Regions from separate parts of the Faecalibacterium sp. AM43-5AT genome, predicted to be linked through region 2. Evidence: riboswitches for the same ligand, from Rfam matches in the RefSeq annotation. Region 2 holds a riboswitch; the other holds the start of a gene.
The links. Region 2 has a riboswitch for thiamine pyrophosphate ahead of thiW (energy coupling factor transporter S component ThiW). Riboswitches for the same ligand answer to the same signal wherever they lie in the genome.
Positions count from the first base shown of each region.

Region 1: it holds a riboswitch for thiamine pyrophosphate, as region 2 does, so the genes downstream of both, DW937_RS11965 (energy-coupled thiamine transporter ThiT) here and thiW (energy coupling factor transporter S component ThiW) in region 2, are expected to answer to the same signal.

Region 1 is NZ_QVGZ01000011.1:66,214-73,430, reverse strand. Features, by position in the region: gene DW937_RS11990 (hypothetical protein) at 1-121, opposite strand, end outside; gene DW937_RS11985 (sigma-E processing peptidase SpoIIGA) at 370-1,209, shown strand; gene DW937_RS11980 (sigma-70 family RNA polymerase sigma factor) at 1,258-1,962, shown strand; gene sigG (RNA polymerase sporulation sigma factor SigG) at 2,047-2,814, shown strand; gene DW937_RS11970 (sporulation transcriptional regulator SpoIIID) at 2,865-3,113, opposite strand; TPP riboswitch at 3,224-3,323, shown strand; gene DW937_RS11965 (energy-coupled thiamine transporter ThiT) at 3,406-4,035, shown strand; tRNA gene DW937_RS11960 (tRNA-Ala) at 4,178-4,253, shown strand; gene bilS (flavodoxin family protein BilS) at 4,317-4,808, shown strand; gene DW937_RS11950 (DNA glycosylase) at 4,901-5,737, opposite strand; gene yfcE (phosphodiesterase) at 5,737-6,282, opposite strand; gene DW937_RS11940 (MATE family efflux transporter) at 6,592-7,217, shown strand, end outside.
Region 2 is NZ_QVGZ01000005.1:114,435-121,651, forward strand. Features, by position in the region: gene DW937_RS08280 (alanine/glycine:cation symporter family protein) at 1-584, opposite strand, end outside; gene thiC (phosphomethylpyrimidine synthase ThiC) at 761-2,071, opposite strand; gene thiE (thiamine phosphate synthase) at 2,274-2,909, opposite strand; gene thiM (hydroxyethylthiazole kinase) at 2,896-3,717, opposite strand; gene thiW (energy coupling factor transporter S component ThiW) at 3,733-4,248, opposite strand; TPP riboswitch at 4,539-4,646, opposite strand; gene DW937_RS08305 (hypothetical protein) at 4,834-6,225, shown strand; gene DW937_RS08310 (precorrin-8X methylmutase) at 6,388-7,062, opposite strand; gene DW937_RS08315 (cobyric acid synthase) at 7,059-7,217, opposite strand, start outside.

The sequences.
Region 1 (7,217 bases), on a different contig from region 2:
CGGAAACGTTCTGCCAGTTCTCAGTGGTCATAGCAGGAGCCAGGACATCAACCAGGCTACCGCCGACAACATAGGTCATCTCGTTTTCTGCAACAGCAGAGAAGTTTGCAGGCATCATCATAATGAATTTCTCCCTTCAAATTTAGAAAGATATTTGCAAGCCATTTGTTTGGCTTACGTCCCTTACTAGGATGGCAATAATATACCACACTTTCCAGAAATGTTCAAGTACTTTTTTGAAAAAAATGTGAAAAATGTGATAGACTGTGAAAATCCGGTCTCAAAATTCTTACAGAAGCCGTTTTTTTGCACACAGCGACATGGTTTTTTGCAGAATTGGAAGATACTGGAATTTGAAAGGGATCGTGTATGAAAACCGTGATCTATCTGGACGAACTGCTGCTGACGAACTTTCTGGCCGCAGCAGCGCTGCTTTTGGGCGCAGGGCTTTTGTGTGCGCGGCAGTGCAGCGGCCTGCGGCTGATGGCGGGCAGTGCGGCAGCGGCAGCAGCTTCGCTGGGCATTCTGCTGCCGGAGCTGCCCGAGCCTGCAGCTTTCCTTTATAAGGTATTCACCTGCTGTGCTGCTGTAGCTGCGGCTTACGGCGTGCCGGGCCTGCGCAATTTTGTGCAGCTGTGTGCGTGGTATCTGCTGCTGAACCTGCTGCTGTGCGGAGCCGTACTGCTGCCCGGGGTGCAAAGCGCAAATCTCTGCGTCTATCTGCCGCTGTCTCCGGGCCGGCTGCTACTGTGCTGCGGTGCAGTGCTTGCCGTGCTGCGCGGCGTACTGTTCTGCTTTGGCCGTGCAGGCACCCGCTGCTTTGCCGCTGTGCTGGAGCTGGAAGGCTCAGTCCTCTCCGTACAGGCTTTCTGTGACACCGGCTTCTCCGTGCAGGACCCGCTGACCGGGCAGGCAGTGGTTCTGGTCTGTTATCCTGCCGTGCGCAGTACCCTGCCGCCGGAGCTGCGCACATTTCTGGACAGTTATTTTGCCTGCGGCACAGCACCGCCGCCGGAGTTGCGGGTGCGGCTGGTGCCCTGCACCACCATTGCCGGGCACTGCGTGCTGCCTGCCGTTCCGGCCAAGGCCCTGCGCACCAGCAAAGGCAGTGCAGCGGGCATTCTGGCCGCATTCTGCCGCCCGGAAACACAGCAGCCATGGACAGCTCTGCTGGGCAGCGAATTGGCCGTACAGCTGGGCATCCGCTGAGAAGCACTTGATGCGATTGATACTTATAGATGTACAGGAGGGGTATTCATGTTTCATGTTCTGCACCGGTTCTGGCGTTGGCTCCTTGCACGGCTGGGCTATTGCGGCGGCGCACATTTTCTGGCGGGCGCGCCCAGCCTGCCCCCGCCCCTGACCCCGGAACAGGAAAAAGTCCTGCTCTCCCGTATGGCTGCAGGCGATGCCGCTGCCCGGGACGACCTGATCACCCACAACCTGCGGCTGGTGGTGTACCTTGCCAAAAAGTACGAAAGCAGCGGTGTGCCTGCCGAGGACATGATCAGCATTGGCACCATCGGGCTGATCAAGGCGGTGAATACCTTCACGCCGGAGCGCAGCATCAAGCTGGCCACTTACGCCAGCCGCTGCATCGGCAATGAAATTCTGATGTACTTACGCAAAAGCTCCAACCGCCGTCAGGAAGCCAGCATCGACGAACCGCTGAACGTGGATGGCGACGGCAACGAGCTGCTGCTTTCTGATATTCTGGGCAGTGATGAGAACCAGATCAGCCAGCGGCTGGAACAGGATGCGGAGCGCGCCGTTCTTCGCCGGGCCGTGGACAGCCTGTCCCCGCGGGAACGGCAGATCATGGAGCTGCGCTTTGGTCTGGCAGACGGCATCGAGCGCACCCAGAAGGAGGCCGCCGACGCACTGGGCATCAGCCAGAGCTATATCTCCCGGCTGGAAAAACGGATCATCCATACCTTAAAAGTACAATTGGAAAACGAATAACGGCTCCCAGTTTTTCCCGTGCATAGTGCTTTGCACGCAGGGCCATACTCCCGGTGAAGATCAAAACAGACCGGGGGCGTTTGGATGTACAACAAAGTGGAGCTGTGCGGCATGAACACTGCAAAGCTGCCTGTGCTGACCGAAGCCGAAAAGCGGGAACTGCTGGCCCGCGCCCACGCCGGTGATGCGGCAGCCCGGGAACAAATGGTGGAAGGCAACCTGCGGCTGGTGCTCAGCGTGGTGCAGCGGTTCGCCCAGCGCGGCGAAAATCTGGACGACCTGTTTCAGGTGGGGTGCATCGGCCTGATCAAGGCCATCGATAACTTTGATCCTGCCCAGCCGGTGCGCTTTTCCACCTACGGCGTGCCCATGATCATTGGGGAGATCCGGCGCTTTCTGCGGGACAACAACGCCCTGCGGGTGAGCCGCAGCCTGCGGGATACCGCCTACCGTGCCATGCAGAGCCGCGAAGCGCTGGAAAAGCAGCTGGGCCGCGAGCCGACCATGGACGAGATCGCACAGGCGGCGGGCCTTGCCCGGCGCGAAGTGGCCGCTGCGCTGGAATCGGTGATGGAGCCGATCAGTCTGGAAGAGCCGGTGTACACCGATGGCGGCGATGCGATGTATGTGATCGATCAGGTGCGGGACCCGGACGGCGAGGACAGCTGGATCAGCGGGCTGCAGTTCCGGCAGACCGTGGCCGGGCTGACCCCGCGGGAAAAGCGGATCATGGAGCTGCGCTACCTGCAGGGCAAGACCCAGATGGAGGTGGCGCAGGAGATCGGCATCAGTCAGGCACAGGTCAGCCGGTTGGAAAAAGGCGCACTGAGCCAGTTCCGCACCCGGGACTGAACCTAAAAAAGGCGGCACAGCTTCCGTTTTGTTCGGAAGTGTGCCGTCTTTTATCTGCGGCTGTATTTGCGCCGGGTGGCCGCACCGCCGCGCAGATGCCGCTCTGCCTTATTGCAGGCCAGAACCGCCCGCACCTGCCGGAACAGCTCCGGCTGCAGCGTCCGCAGCCGTACCGCAACATCCTTGTGCACGGTGGACTTGCTGCACCCGAACACCGCTGCCGCCGCACGCACTGTGGCCCGGTTGGCCGCGATATATTCGCCCAACTGTACCGCCCTCTGTTCGGGGTCTCCCTTCATATCCAGACTCCTCCCATTGTGAACTTATAGTACAGCCTATGCACAGGCCGGGGCAGATATGTTCCGCCGGGGCTTGACTTTTGCGCCGGATGCGCTATACTTTTGCTTGGACATAAAAACAGGGGCGCCGAAAGGCTGAGATCCGCGTTTTGCGGAGTACCCTTTTACCAGACCGGACAATGCCGGCGTGGGAGTTTGCAGAACTGTCCGTTCTTTCACAAACCCCATGCGCCTGCTGAAAAGCGGGCGCATTTTGTTTTTGTGTACTATTGTTCTGAGAAGAGGAATCCCTATGACCAAAACCTATTCCAAGACCCGCATTCTGGTGGAGGGTGCGCTGATGATCGCCCTGTCCACCGTTTTGAGCATGATCCAGATCCCGCTCATGCCACACGGCGGTTCCATCACCCTGTTCAGCATGGTGCCCATTCTGGTAATGAGCTACCGCCACGGCGCAAAGTGGGGCATCATGACCGCTTTCGTCAACAGCCTGATCCAGCTTGTGCAGGGCCTTGGCAATCTGGCATACTGCCAGACCCTCACGGCACAGGTGGGCTGCGTGCTGCTGGACTACCTTCTGGCCTTCACGGTGCTGGGCTTTGCCTGCCTGATCGCAAAGCCTTTCCGCAGCCGCACCGTGGGTGTCGGTGTCAGCGCCTTTGTGGTGTGCCTGCTGCGCTTTTTGTGCAGCTTTCTGTCCGGTTACATCGTCTGGAAGGACTACGACTACGCTTTCAGCTGGATGACCGAGATCGGCTTTCCCGGCATCTCCAACATGAGCGTGGACGGTCTGTGCTGGCTGTACAGTGCCGTGTACAACGCCACCTACATGCTGCCCGAAGCCATTCTGACCACGGTCCTTGTGGTGATCCTGATCCGTGTCGCACCGCAGATCTTCGACCCGCAGAACGCAAGAGCGTAAGTTTTTTCGCAGTCATTTTTCCCGCCGGGAAGGGCATTTCCCCGGCGGGAATTTTTTTTTGCAGAAAATCCCAAAAAGCTGTTGACAATCCGGCAAAGCGCTGGTATAATTACTCCTGTCGTCAGGCACGGCACAAACATCTGGGGGATTAGCTCAGCTGGGAGAGCGCTTGCATGGCATGCAAGAGGTCACCGGTTCGATCCCGGTATTCTCCACCAGAAGGAAAAATACCGCACGGAAACGTGCGGTATTTTTTGTTGTTACCGACCAAAGGAGAAACTATGAGCTACGCGATCGTATTCAGCAGTAAAACAGGCAACACAAAATTATTGGCAGACACGCTGCACGCCTGTCTGCCACAGGAAAACTGCTGCTATTTTGGCACCCCGGACCCTGCTGCCATGGAAGCGGACACCCTCTATGTGGGCTTCTGGACAGACAAGGGAAACGCTGACGAAAGCACTTTGGACTTTTTGAAGCAGCTGCACGGCAAAAATATCTTCCTTTTTGGCACCGCCGGCTTTGGCGGCAGTGAGGAGTATTTCAACAAGATCCTGAAAAAGGTGGAGGGTTCGCTGGACAGGAGCAACACAGTCTTCGGCCGTTATATGTGTCAGGGCAAGATGCCGCTTTCGGTACGCCAGCGGTATGAGGGCATGAAAAAGCAGCCGATCCATCTGCCCAATCTGGATGCGCTGATCGAGAATTTTGACAACGCCCTTTCTCACCCGGATGCAGAAGATCTGGAACGGTTAAAGCAGGCGGTAAAATGATAAAAAGGCAGCGGTTTTCCTCAAACAGAGGAAGCCGTTGCCTTTTTTGCTTAGCGGATGATCCTACGCTCCTGCCTGCGGCTCCGCGGTTCTTATCCCACGCTTCTTTTATAAAAGAACAGGTACTGCTGCACGATGCCTGCTTCCAGCCCGAACTGCGGGAACGGGTCCTGCCCGGCAAACTCGTCCCGGATGAGCCGTTCGATCCAGACATCCACCGGCACACGGCCCACACGGCCATAGCCGAACAGACACACGCAGTTTGCCACCTTTTTGCCCACACCGTCCAGTTCCATCAAACGGGCAAAAAGTGCTTCATCGGGCAGGGAAGCCAGCTTTTTCAGGTCCAGTGTGCCCTCTGCCGCCTGCTGCGCCGCATGCAGCACGTAGCGGGTGCGGTAGCCAAGACCGCACTCCTGCAGCGCCTGCTCCCCGGCACAGCAGAGCGCTTCTGCTGTCGGGAACGTGTACACCGGCCCTTCGCTATCGCTGCCCAGCCGCTCGCCAAACCGCTCCGAAAGCAGCTCTACCGCCCTGCGGATAGCCGGGATGCTCTTTCGCTGCGAGATGATGAAGCTGACCAGCATCTCCCACTCATCCTGACGCAGCACCCGGATGCCCCGGCCATATTCCATGGCACGCTGCAGAAAGTCGTCCCGGCTGTCCAGCTTTCCGCGCAGGGCGGCATAGCTGCGGCCAAGGTCGAAGTAACCGTGCCAGAAGGTTTCCCATGCGCCCGGCTCACACCGCACCGTGTAGGTTCCGCTGCGCAGTGGTCTGAGGTAAAGCAGCTGTCTCCCGGAAACAAACCGATACCAGCCCTCCGCCTGCTTCCGGGGGCGAAAGCACTGGCCGCTTTCCAGAATTTTGTCCGGGTCGAAATCATCCCGGATCTGAACCGTTTTCTCTTCCAGCTCCATTGCCCCCATCACAGCTCCAGCTCCCGGTACACTTCGCCTTCCAGCGTTTTCCAAAGGAAAGTCTCCCCTTCCAGTGTCATATAGCTATGTGCGCTCCCCTCCTTCGGGATGCTCACAGAACCGGGGTTCAGGTAGAGATTGCCTTCGCCGAACTCTGTCCACGCCGGAATGTGGGTGTGGCCATGCAGCAGGACATCCCCCGGAGCCAGCGGCGGCAGTTTTTTCAGGTTGTGTACATGACCGTGGGTAGCGTAAACGAGCCGCCTGCCCACTGGCAGCACCGCATAGTCGGCCAGAATGGGAAAATCCAGCACCATCTGATCCACCTCAGCGTCACAGTTGCCCCGCACGCACAAAAGCGCCGGCTTCAGCCCGTTCAGGAGCGGGATGACCTCCTTCGGGGCATAGCCCTCCGGCAGGTCGTTGCGGGGGCCGTGATACAAAAGATCCCCCAGCAAAAGCAGCCGGTCTGCTCTCTCCCGCTCAAACGCTTTGATCATTTTTTTGCAATAAAACGCCGACCCGTGCAGGTCGGATGCGATCATCCATTTCATGGCAGGATTCTCCTTATTTTATAAAGTATCTATTTTTATTTTAGCCTCCCGGTGAAAAATGGTCAAGTCTATAAAAGTCATACTTTATCCGTTTGACCTCTTGACATCTGCCGGAAGCCGTGTTATCCTACAGTTAATAAAATTCGTGTGGATTTTTACAGCAGTATGCTACTTTTCGCCACACAATGACTTCAAAAAAGCCATTGTGTGGCTTTTTTGCGTCTGCGTTTGTTTTCGAGCAGTCTCGCCCTGACGATTCCGCGGCTGCAGTAATTCATTTCTTTTCTCTACAGGAGCAATGCAAACACTATGAACGAGACCTTTATGAAAGAAAAATCGGTGCTGCCGCTGCTGGTATCCATGGCACTGCCGAACGTTATCTCCATGCTGGTGAACAGCCTGTACAACATCGTGGACAGCCTGTTCGTGGCTCGTATCAGCGAGGATGCCATGACTGCCCTCAGTCTGGTGTATCCCATCCAGAACTTTGCCAACGCCATTGCCATTGGCTTTGGCATTGGCATCAATGCCATGATCGCACTGTACCTTGGCGCAGGCGACCACAAAAAGGCCGAGACTGCCGCCACCCACGGCATGGCGCTGAGCCTGATGCACGGCATTCTCATCACCATTGTCAGCATTGTCATCATGCCGGGCTTTTTGCGCCGGTTCACCAGCGACGCAGGCCTGATCGCATCCGGCATCACCTACTCCACCATCGTATTCCTGTTTGCCACCATCAACATGGCGGCACTGGCCTTTGAAAAGATGTTTCAGGCCGTGGGCCGCATGAAGGTGACTATGGCGGCGCTGATCTTCGGCTGTGTGTGCAACATCCTTCTGGACCCCATCCTGATCTTCGGCCTTGGCCCGGTGCCTGCCATGGGCATTGCGGGTGCGGCCCTTGCCACCGGCATCGGCCAGCTGCTGAGCCT
Region 2 (7,217 bases):
AACGCATTTTCAAACGCAGAACTGACCGAGTTGGAGATCACCTGACTGATGCCGCACCAGCAGATGAGGCCAGACACCGCAAACAGCGCCGCTACCACAGAGCGTTTGAGCTTTTTGCCGCGCCTGCGCTCCGCCAGCACATGCAGATAGTAGGCCGGGCCGCCGCGCCAGCCGCCGTACAGCGGGTCGGGCTGGCGGTATTTCTGGGCAAGGGTGGATTCGATAAAGGAGGTGGACGCACCCAGAATGGCAGTGACCCACATCCAGAACACCGCACCGGCACCGCCTGCAGAAACAGCAGCCACCACGCCCACCAGATTGCCCATGCCCACGCGGGTGGCGGTGGAAATGACCAGCGTCTGGAAGGAGGAAAGGCCGTCCCTGCCCTGCTTTTTCTCGCACACGGCGGCGATCATATCCCGGAACAGCCGCACCGGCAAAAGACGGGTGCGGCAGGTGAACCAGATACCCGCCGTGAACAGCAGCACCACCATGAAGGAAATGCCGATGCCGCCGCCCAGCGGGATGGTGAACAAGTCGCCCCACAAAAGGCGATAGACGGATTCGATAAGATTTACCAGCAAGGCAGATTCCTCCTGTACTTTGGGTGAATGAAGTTGTTAACTTTATTATAGTACAGTACAGAAGAATTGTAAATTCTAAAAAATTGATAGAAATAATCGATAATAAAAAAGCCGCCCGGCGGTCATACCGGGCGGCGGAGGAAGATGCACGCTGCTGCGCGCAAAACAGAAGATTTTTACAGAATGTCGATGTACTCACCGGCCAGCGCCTTGTTCATGCTGCGCACGGCACAGAACTTGCCGCACATGCTGCAGGTGTCGCTGTGGTCGTCCTCCGGCAGACGGGCATCGCGGATGGCCTTTGCGGTCTCCGGGTCCAGTGCGCAGGCGAACTGTGCATCCCAGTCCAGCACACGGCGGGCATCGCCCATCTTATCGTCGATGTCCCGGGCGTGGGGGATGCCCTTGGCGATATCGGCGGCGTGGGCAGCGATCTTGGAGGCCACGATGCCCTGCTTCACATCGTCCACATTGGGCAGAGCCAGATGCTCGGCGGGGGTCACATAGCACAGGAAAGCTGCACCGCTGGCTGCAGCCACAGCGCCGCCGATGGCAGCGGTGATGTGATCGTAACCGGGGGCGATATCGGTGACGAGGGGTCCCAGCACATAGAAGGGTGCGCCCATGCAGATGCTCTTCTGCACCTCCATGTTTGCAGCCACCTGATTCAGGGGCACATGGCCGGGGCCTTCCACCATCACCTGCACGTTGTGTGCCCATGCGCGCTTGGTCAACTCGCCCAAACGCACCAGCTCCTCGATCTGGCACACATCGGTGGCGTCAGCCAGACAGCCGGGACGGCAGGCATCGCCCAGCGAGATGGTCACATCGTGCTCGGCGCAGATCTCGCAGATCTCGTCAAAGTGCTCGTAGAAGGGGTTCTCGTTGCCGGTCATGCTCATCCATGCAAACACCAGAGAGCCGCCGCGGCTGACAATGTTCATCTTGCGCTTGTGCTTGCGGATCTGCTCGATGGTCTTGCGGGTGATGCCGCAGTGCAGGGTGACAAAGTCCACACCGTCCTCTGCATGCAGGCGCACCACATCGATGAAGTCCTGTGCGGTCAGCTCAGCCAGATCGCGCTGGTAGTGGATGACCGAATCGTACACCGGCACAGTGCCGATCATCACCGGGCACTCGTGGGTCAGCTTCTGGCGGAAGGGCTGGGTGTTGCCGTGGCTGGAAAGATCCATAATGGCTTCCGCACCCATGTTGACGGCGCTCATCACCTTCTGCATCTCCACGTTGTAGTCCTTGCAGTCGCGGGAGACACCAAGGTTCACGTTGATCTTGGTGCGCAGCATGGAGCCGACACCCTCGGGGTTCAAACACTCGTGGTGCTTGTTGGCCGGAATGGCTACCTTGCCCTCGGCCACCCACTGGCGGATCTCCTCGGTGGTGCGATACTCTTTTTTAGCCACGATCTCCATCTGCGGCGTGATGATGCCCTTGCGGGCAGCATCCATCTGAGTGGTATAAGTCTGCATACGCTCTGTTCCTCCAAATGACAGTTTATCTCTGAACAGCAGGGTGCTGGTCATACAAGGGTAGGGAAAGGCAGCCGTCATTCAGAAAAAACAGAACGTTCTGGATGCCGGCACCTGCGCAAAATACGCTTTTCATGTTGGTTTTCTCCATGAATTTTATAACGCGGCCCAAGGTGGTGTCCCCAGTTTGCCGCGGGATCGGTCAGATGATCTGCTCCGACAGGGCTTTCAACTCTTTGCACTCGGTCTCGATGTCGTCTGCTGCAAAGATGGCGCTCACAAGGGCCACGCCATCCACACCGGTGCCCTTGAGCTGCAGGATGTTCTCCTTGTGGATGCCGCCAATGGCCACCACCGGGATGTCCACGGCATCACAGATGGCCTTCAGGGTCTCGTGGGGCAGAACATCCACATCGGTCTTGGTATGGGTGGCAAAGGCCGCGCCCACGCCAAGGCAGTCTGCGCCGTGCTTGACGGCTTCCCGTGCTTCCTCCACACTGTGGACGGAAACGCCGATCATCATTCCCTCGCCCACACGGGCGCGCACCTGCGCTGCAGCCATATCCTCCTGCCCCACGTGCACACCTTCGGCGTGGCAGCGGATGGCAATGTCCACGTTGTCGTTCACAAAGAACGGCACGCCGTAGCGCTGGCACAGAGCATGGAGCTCCACCGCCTCTTTCAGAAAGGCTTCGTCGTCCAGCTCTTTTTCACGCAGCTGCACACAGGTGACACCGCCCTTCAGGGCGCTCTCCACCTGTTCATAGAGGGTCTGTTTGCCCACCCATGCGCGGTCGGTGACGGCATACAGAAGCATGTTCTGCTTATCGCACTTCATAGTTTGCTCCTTCTTCCAGCTGATCCGGGGTCATATTGTAAATGGCATCGATGATATAATTGCGGTAGGTGGAGTTGCCGTCCAGCGGGGTCAGGCGTTTGTGGGCGGTCTCGCCCGCAAGGCCCATGGCGCACACTGCAGCTGCAGCGGCTTCCAGCGGATGGCCGGGGTTGGCGGTAACGAACGCCGCCGTCAGGGCCGAAAGCTGGCAGCCTGTGCCGGTGATGCTGCTCATCATGGCATTGCCGTTGCGGATGCAGTAGGCGGTGTGGGCATCGGCCACGATGTCGATGGCACCGGTAATGGCAATAACGGCACCCGTCTGGGCTGCAAAGGCCTTGGCAAAGGCCACGGCAGAATCCAGATTGGCCTCAGTAACTTTATCGGCCACATCGGCATCCACGCCCTTGGTGGTTCCCGCGCCGGAAGCCAGCGTTTTGATCTCCGAGATGTTGCCGCGGATCACGGTGAACTTTACGTCCCGGAGCAGGCGGAAAGCCGTGTCGGTGCGCAGGCGGGATGCACCCGCACCCACCGGGTCCAGCACCACAGGATGGCCCAGCTGGTTTGCCTTTTTGCCCGCCAGCAGCATGCTGGTGATGGTGCGGCTGTTCAGGGTGCCGATGTTGATGTTCAGACCGCCGCAGATGGTGGTGATGTCCTCCACCTCGGCGGCATCGTCGGCCATGATGGGCGAAGCACCGCAGGCCAGCACCATGTTGGCGCAGTCGTTCACGGTGACGTAGTTGGTAATGTTATGGATGAGCGGGCAGGTGCGGCGGACATTTTCAAACTCTGTTTTAAACATTTGCACGCACCACCGTCAGGAAAGGCTGTTCTGCATGGAGCGCAGAGCGCCGGAGCGCTGCAGGCTGTACACCAGCACGCCCGCAATGATGGAACCCACTGCAGTGGAGATGAGGAACGGCACGATGTAGGCATAGAACGCGATATCGCCAGCGCTCTTGCCCATGAGGAAGATGGCCACCGGGTAAGCGCACAGGCCGCCCAGAATGCTGGTGCCGAACACCTCGCCCACCATGGTGGCAAGGATGTTTTTGGTCTTATGGTACACAAGGCCGCACAGCAGTGCGCCGAACATGCTGCCGGGGAAGGCCATCAGGCTGCCCAGACCCAGCAGATTGCGCAGCAGCGAGGCCACAAAGGCCACGCCCACGCCCCACCACGGGCCAAGCAGCACCGCGCAGGTCACATTGACCATGTGCTGGATGGGTGCACATTTGCTGCCGAACATGGGGAAGCTGAATACGCTGCCCACCACGCACAGAGCACACAGCATGCCGGCCAGCGCCAGCTTTTTCACAGAGAGTTTTTTCATAAGGCAAGGCTCCTTTCCAAACCTGCGGAAGCAGCAAAAACCATACAGCGCCTCCGCAAACAGCCCGCACCCGGTGCCAGACCCGGCGCAGGAACTATAAGAAGCGGTCGAGACTTTCTGGTCTCCTCTCACGCCGGAACACGGCTTCCCATCGCTGACGGTCACAAAGCTCAGGGCGCTCCCCCTCAGCCCGCTGCGGCACTTCCGCAGAAAAGTACAAGGCATCCTCCTTAATGGTAATAGGTGCACAACAAAAAACAGGAGACACCTTCCGCGGTGCCTCCTGCAAAAAATCATCCATTCTGACTTCCTACGGCGGCATTATCCGCATCAGGTAAAAGGGTCGAAGTTTGGGTACTTCCTCTCAGCCTGCTTCACAAGCTCCCCTGTATTTGATTGTGATTGTATTCTACACCCTTTGCGCACAAATTGCAAGAGGGGGCAAAGGCGCGCACAGCGGTGCAAAACGTTTTTCACGCAGTTTTTGGGGCGTTTCACGCAGGTTTTATTGAAAAAGAAGGTGAAATATGGTATTTTCAAGGTGGACGCATACCCCCCCCCGTAAGCAAAAAGGAGGAATTCCGTATGAAGCAGACGACCCTGACCCAAAGGCTGCTCTCAGCCCTCGTGGCGCTGTGCATGGTGCTGAGCGTGTGCGCACCGGCACTGGCGGCAGAACCGGAAATAGGAAGCGCGGCGATGATCACGCTTACAAAAGGCGGGACAACAACGGACCTTAAGATGCCTGAGGGCAACGTGAGCCTGAGCGCAGCGTATCGGGAGACATATCACCTGTATGAAGATAAGAGTAAAGCCGAGTTCTTTGTGGACGGTAAGCAGGTCTATCAGGCACCGGCAGGCGTCCGCGTTACCGTAAAGCTTGTGGATGGTTTCATCAACGACCACCACGAATTTGATCAGTGGCAGAGCTACACGACTCTTGTAGACCCGGAGGAAGGCTGGGAGAACAAGCCGAGCTTCAGCTTCACCATGCCGTCCGACATAGTGCTCCTGGTGGCACACAGGACGACCCTGTACGATGTCAACGTCACACACGGCACCATCGTGGACGGAACCGGCGACACCGGCACATCCAAAAAGATCGTGAAGCCGGGCCAGCCGGTCACCGTCCGGGCCGAGAGCACGGAGGAGAACCCCTTCCTGCAGTGGACGTATACCGGCAAAGCACCCGTAGAGCCGGATGACGGCTGGCAGACCAGCCCGGAGTTCACCTTTAAAATGCCTTACGGCAATGTGACGCTGGAAGCACAGCGGGACCAGCTGTACAAGGTATCCATCAACGACAGTCTGGGCAGTGTGACCATCAACGGCGAACCGCGCAGCAGCCTTTGGGTCAAGGAAGGCGAGACGGTGGCAGTGGCTACCACCCTGAAAGACGGCTACTGGATGGAGTTTGAGAAGTGGAACTCCACCGGCACTGCACCCGAAGAGCCGGAGGGCGGCTGGACAGAGACAAACAAAAGCACCAGCACAACCTTTACCTTTAAAATGCCCAATGGCCCGGTGGAACTGGTCGCTCAGTGGTCGGCAAGCTCGCTTGACCCGTATCAGCCCATCGACCCGGACGAACCTCTTGATGAAGACTTCGGCGTGGAACCTGCACCCATGGATACCACAGGCGGTACCATTGCCGCCGTGGCCGTTGGCGGTGCAGCCATCTGGGGCGGCTACGAGATCGCCACCCGCGTGATCCTGCACAGCCTCCTGCCCGAGGGTGCAGTCATCCCGGCAAGCCGCGGCCAACTGGCTCTGCTGGTGTGGAACACCGCAGGCAGGCCCGAACCCGCAGGCGCACCCGCCTTTGCGGATGTGACCGACCCTGATATGGCCAAGGCCGCACAGTGGTGCACCGAGCAGGGCACCATGGTTGCCAAGGGCGACCGCTTTGAGCCCGAAGGCTGGACCCCGAAGTTCAAGGTGATCGAAGTGTGGAACAAGACGTTCCCCGCAGCCTGATGCCGGCAGTGTGGATGCCGTGCTCGGTTCGGACCTTTTCCGTGAAAATGAGGCTGTTACAAAATAGCTCTCTGAAAAAATCATGAACAAAACCCGGAACCTTTTCTCGGCCAAAACGGCTCAAAAAGGGTTCCGGGTTTTTGATGTTATGCTGTTTCCGCCTTATCCGTTCCACCCTCTGGCAGAGGGGTCCAGCATTTCGGCGGCAGAGTAAATGAGGGCGTTGCAGATGGCTGCAGCCACATTGCTGCCGCCCTTGCGGCCCATGGCGGCGATGGCAGGCACGCCGTATCGCTCGCAGGCGGCAAACAGCACTTCCTTGCTTTCCACCACATTCACAAACCCTACCGGCACGCCAATGACCAGTGCAGGCCGCAGACCGGCTTCCATTTCCTCCGCAATGGTCAAAAGGGCCGTGGGCGCATTGCCAATGGCCAGAATGGCCCCCGGGTGCTCCCGGGCAGCGCGGTGCATGGCGGCAACGGCACGGGTGGTGCCCGCCTGCTTTGCGGCTTCGGCCACAGCGGGGTCTGCCATGTAGCAGATGGCTTCACCGTTCAGTTTTTTCAGGCCCGGTTTTGTGATGCCTGCCAGCGCCATATTGGTGTCGGTAACGATGAAAGCACCCGCGTGCAGGGCCTTGACTGCGGCTTCCACCGCGCCGGGTGTAAAGCGCAGATTGTTTGCGTAGTCGAAATCCGCGGTGGTATGGATGACCCGCTTGACCACCGCAGCCGTCTCCGGCGGCGGGGTCAGGCCCAGCTCGTCCAGTTCCCTTGTGATAATGGAGATGCTCGTCCGTTCAATGTCGGCGGGCAGATGATGCTGCGGTGTCATGTGTTGTCTCCTTTTTGCATTCCCATAGCAGCATAGATGGCAGGCAGATCCAGTGCCGCGCGCACACCATCGGCAAGCAGATCAAACTGCTGCTGACGGTACTGCTCCATGGGGATAAGCTCGGCCCCGGCCGGATCGATGCCCTTCCGTTTGCA